2 regions of the Rahnella sp. ATs2 genome follow, and region 2 is predicted to be linked to the other one. Evidence: predicted binding sites of a transcription regulator. Region 2 holds the regulator's gene; the other holds the start of a gene.

Region 1 (2,405 bases), on a different contig from region 2:
TTTGCCCTAAATCAGGGCAAAAAGCGAGAAAGGTTGAAAACTCTGATGCACCGTAATTGTGCGAAAGCACCAGAAAAGCGCTGAGTTTGTCCCTGAATCGGGAATCAGCGCTGCTCCAGCTCATCCAGATCGTTATACAAATCGCTTATCTGATGAATGCGCTGACGGCCTGACGCGAGCATATCGTGCAACAACGCATTGCTGAGTAAATTCGCCAGGCTCATGGCAGATGAATAACTGTCGAACGCCGACACGCTGTCGAGCGGCGCGGCCAGATGCCAGGTGGCGAGCGGAATAAGTGTCTGCGCCTGCGGCTCGCAAATCAGTAAAACCGGCACATCAAGTGACTGTAATTGCGTGAGAATCGCCTTCGCCATGCGGGGACGACGACGGAAAGCAACGAAAATCACCACGTCCTGCGCGGTGAGATCCACCAGTTCTTCCGCCAGCGTTTGCCCCGGCTGCGGCATCATCATCACGCCAGCACGCACCTGAATCAGTTGCTGACGCAGGTGCAGCGCCACCGGATAACTGTTACGAAAACCCAGCAGACGTACCTGCCGCGCCTGACTCAGGGCGGTGATCAGCGCGCCAAACTGTGCGCCATCAATCTGATTAATCCACTGCGTCAGGTTAGCCATTTCCTGTTTATAGTGCCGTGATAACAAGGTGTTACCTTGCACCGCGTCACGGCTGTCGGTCAGCGGCATGCCACTCTGGCGCAGGGTGCGCATTTCATCGCGCATATCGCGATAACTCGGGTAACCAAGACGTTTAAACAGGCGGCTGACCGTGGCCTTCGACACGCCGCTGAGCCGCGCCAGCTCTGCGCTGTTGTAGCTCATCAGGTCATCAATGCTGGCAAAAATAAAGTCGGCCACCCGCTGTTCCTGCGGCGTGAGTTCTGCGTAATGGTCACGCAGACGTTCATCAATCTGTTTCATCTCCGTCCCTTTTGTAACCAATGTTTCAGTAAATCAGCGGAACATACCATGCACTATGCTTGCCAATGCAAGCTAAATTATGAGTGAAAGTCTGAAGGTTTTGCCGATGTGGAACACCTCTTGCTTAACTTAATCCCTGCACGCCCTCATCCCTGCATGCGCGGGCAACATAAAAAAAGCGTTTCAAAAAGGACATCGCATGATTAACAGTAACAGCGCACCGCTGGGCATGGCGGTTACACCTCATCATCTGGCGAGCCAGAGTGCGCTTGCGGTATTGCGTGAAGGCGGCAATGCCATCGAGGCAATGGTGGCGGCGGCCGCCACCATTGCCGTGGTCTATCCGCACATGAACGGACTGGGCGGCGACGGTTTCTGGCTGATTGTGCCCCCGCAGGGCAATCCGGTGGCGATCGACGCCAGCGGTGCCGCCGGTTCGCTGGCCTCTCTCGATTTCTACGCCGGTGAAACGCACATTCCGCACCGCGGCCCGAAAGCGGCGCTGACGGTCGCAGGCACCGTCGGCGGCTGGCAGGAAGCGCTGAATGTATCGGCTGAATTCGGCGGCGAGCAAAAACCGCTTTCGCGCCTGCTGCGTGACGCCATCCGTTACGCTGCGGACGGCATTCCGGTGACCGCCTCGCAGGAAGCCGCCACCCGCGCCAAGCAACATGAACTGAAAGATTTCCGCACCTTCGCCGATGTTTTTCTGCCTAACGGCGACGTGCCGCGCGCCGGGAACCGTTTCACCCAGCCGCAACTGGCGCAGACGTTATCGATGCTGTGCGAAGACGGGCTGAACAGTTTCTATCGCGGTGAACTGGCCGACAATATGGCCGCCGACATGGAAAAGCTCGGTATGCCGGTCACCCGCGCCGATCTTGCTGCTTACAAGCCGCAGCGCCGTGTGCCGCTGCGCCTCAAACACAGCAAAGGCGAAATCTACAACCTGACGCCACCGACGCAGGGGCTGGTTTCGCTGGCGATCCTCGGCCTGACTGACCGCCTGCCGCTGGAAACCATGGATGAAAGCGCGACGATCCACAGCATTGTCGAAGCCACCAAACTGGCGTTCGGCCTGCGCGACCGCTTTATCACTGATCCACGCATGATGACGCAGGACGCGCAGAGCCTGCTGGATCCGCAGTATCTCGATGCCCTCGCCACCCGCATCAAACCGCACAGCGCCGCCGACTGGGGCAAAGGTAAAGGTCCGGGCGATACCGTCTGGATGGGCGTGATGGACAGCAGCGGGCTGGCGGTATCATTTATCCAGAGTATTTATCACGAGTTCGGCAGTGGTGTAGTGCTGCCGGGCAGCGGCGTGTTGTGGCAAAACCGCGGCGCATCTTTCAGCCTCGATGCCAGCCATTTACTGGCGCTGGCACCGGGCAAGCAACCGTTTCATACCCTCAACCCCGCCGCCGCACGTTTATACGACGGGCGCACCATGGTTTACGG
Region 2 (2,405 bases):
ATCGACATCAAAAAAATCATTGAGCATTTGCGTGACAGTGGCCTCGGCGTACTGATCACCGACCATAACGTTCGCGAAACGCTCGACGTGTGTGAACGCGCTTACATCGTCAGTCAGGGCAAGTTAATCGCCCACGGCACGCCAGCCGATATTCTTGCTGATGAACAAGTTAAACGCGTTTATCTTGGTGAAGAATTCCGTCTGTGATCTGTGCCGCCGGAACCGTGCCTGTTTCGCCTTAAAATGAAACAGGCCGTCTCTGACAGAAGTGTTGCCGTTTTCACTCATCAACGGAAATAAAGCCAAGATATGAAGCAAGGTTTGCAACTCAGATTCAGCCAACAACTGGCAATGACTCCACAGTTACAACAGGCCATCCGCCTGTTGCAATTGTCCACGCTTGAGCTCCAACAGGAGATCCAACTCGCGCTGGAGAGCAACCCTCTGCTGGAACAAACCGACCTTCATGAAGAAATCGACTCGGTAGAAGCCACCGACAGCGAAGGGTTAGATACCCGCGAAGCGCTCGAGCAAAAAGACATGCCCGAAGAGCTGCCGCTGGATGCGACCTGGGATGAAATCTATACCGCGGGCACGCCTTCCGGCACCGGTAATGATTACAGCGACGACGAGCTGCCGATTTATCAGGGTGAAACCACCCAGACTCTTCAGGATTACCTGATGTGGCAGGTCGAGCTGACGCCGTTCTCAGATACTGATGCGGCGATTGCGACGTCCATTGTCGATGCGGTCGATGACACCGGTTACCTCACCGTTTCTCTTGACGACATTCTGGAAAGCATCGGGGATGAAAACGTCACGATGGACGAAGTGGAAGCCGTGCTCAAACGCGTACAGCGTTTTGACCCGGTCGGCGTGGCCGCGCGCGACCTGCGCGACTGCCTGCTGATCCAGCTTTCCCAGTATGCGACCGACACGCCTTTCATCACCGAAGCCCGTCTTATCATCAGCGAACATCTGGATTTGCTGGCGAACCATGATTTCCGCGCACTTATGCGATCAACCCGGTTAAAAGAAGATACACTGAAAGGAGCGATGCTCCTGATCCAGTCTCTTGATCCGCGTCCGGGCCAGTCGATCAACACCGGCGAATCCGAATACGTGATCCCGGATGTGCTGGTGCGCAAAGTGTCAGGAGTCTGGACGGTTGAACTCAATTCGGACAGCATTCCGCGTCTGAAGATTAACCAGCAGTACGCCGCGATGGGGAATTCCGCACGCAGCGACAGCGACGGGCAGTTTATCCGCAGCAATCTGCAGGAAGCCAAATGGTTAATCAAAAGCCTGGAAAGCCGTAACGACACGCTGCTGAAAGTCACGCGCTGTATCGTTGAGCAACAGCAGGCGTTCTTTGAACTGGGTGAAGAATTTATGAAACCTATGGTGCTGGCCGATATCGCCAGCGCCGTAGAAATGCACGAATCGACGATTTCACGCGTCACGACGCAGAAGTTCCTGCACAGCCCGCGTGGCATTTTCGAACTGAAGTATTTCTTTTCCAGCCATGTCAGTACAGACAGCGGCGGCGAGGCATCGTCAACCGCCATCCGGGCGCTGGTGAAGAAATTAATCGCAGCGGAGAATCCTGTAAAACCGCTCAGTGACAGTAAGTTAGCGACCCTGCTTTCCGATCAGGGAATTATGGTTGCACGACGAACCGTCGCCAAATACCGAGAGTCTTTGTCCATCCCGCCCTCAAACCAACGTAAACAGTTAGTTTGACCTCAACAGAGAAGGAAGACATTATGCAGCTCAACATTACCGGACATCACATTGAGATCACGGATCCCCTGAGAGAGTTCATCACGTCGAAGCTGGCCAAGCTAGAGCAGTATTTCGACAGGATTAATCAGGTGTATGTGGTGTTGAGCGTGGAAAAGGTGCAAAAAGTTGCCGAAGCGACTTTGCATGTGAATGGAGGCGAGTTACATGCCACCTCGGAACATCAGGATATGTACGCAGCGATTGACGGACTGGTTGATAAACTGGCCCGCCAGCTGAATAAACATAAAGACAAACTGAAACAGCACTGACATTCATGTAGCCAACCCTGTGCTACAAACCTTCGGGCATCGGCTTGTGACCTTCGGGAAACGAGCCGATATAGCTTTAAGGGTGAAACAGCGCAAAAGTGAAAGATGACATGATCAACGATATAGCAATGCAATTAACGTCGGTGCTTAATGCCGAATGCACCAAAAGCGGCGTTCATTGCGCCAGCAAAAAACGCGCACTGGAAATCATCAGCGAACTGGCCGCCAGACAACTGAATTTGTCGCCACAGGTGATTTTCGACGCTATTTTGACCCGTGAACGCATGGGCAGCACCGGGATCGGTGCCGGGATCGCCATCCCGCACGGTAAGCTGGAAGAAGATACGTTAC

Evidence for each region. Region 2 encodes sigma-54, which starts transcription at its own class of promoters, with help from an activator protein. Its sites were predicted from a motif close to GTTGGCACANNTTTCGCTNT; they were not measured.
Region 1: a site for sigma-54 is predicted at 1,052-1,071, ahead of ACJY2G_RS03000 (gamma-glutamyltransferase family protein). Genes of this name have one in related genera too.

Annotation. Positions count from the first base shown of each region.
Region 1 covers NZ_JBLYPL010000002.1:279,301-281,705, forward strand. Annotated here, with positions in the region: gene ACJY2G_RS02995 (MurR/RpiR family transcriptional regulator) at 105-944, opposite strand; gene ACJY2G_RS03000 (gamma-glutamyltransferase family protein) at 1,144-2,405, shown strand, end outside.
Region 2 covers NZ_JBLYPL010000001.1:131,072-133,476, reverse strand. Annotated here, with positions in the region: gene lptB (LPS export ABC transporter ATP-binding protein) at 1-207, shown strand, start outside; gene rpoN (RNA polymerase factor sigma-54) at 310-1,743, shown strand; gene hpf (ribosome hibernation promoting factor) at 1,767-2,054, shown strand; gene ptsN (PTS IIA-like nitrogen regulatory protein PtsN) at 2,153-2,405, shown strand, end outside.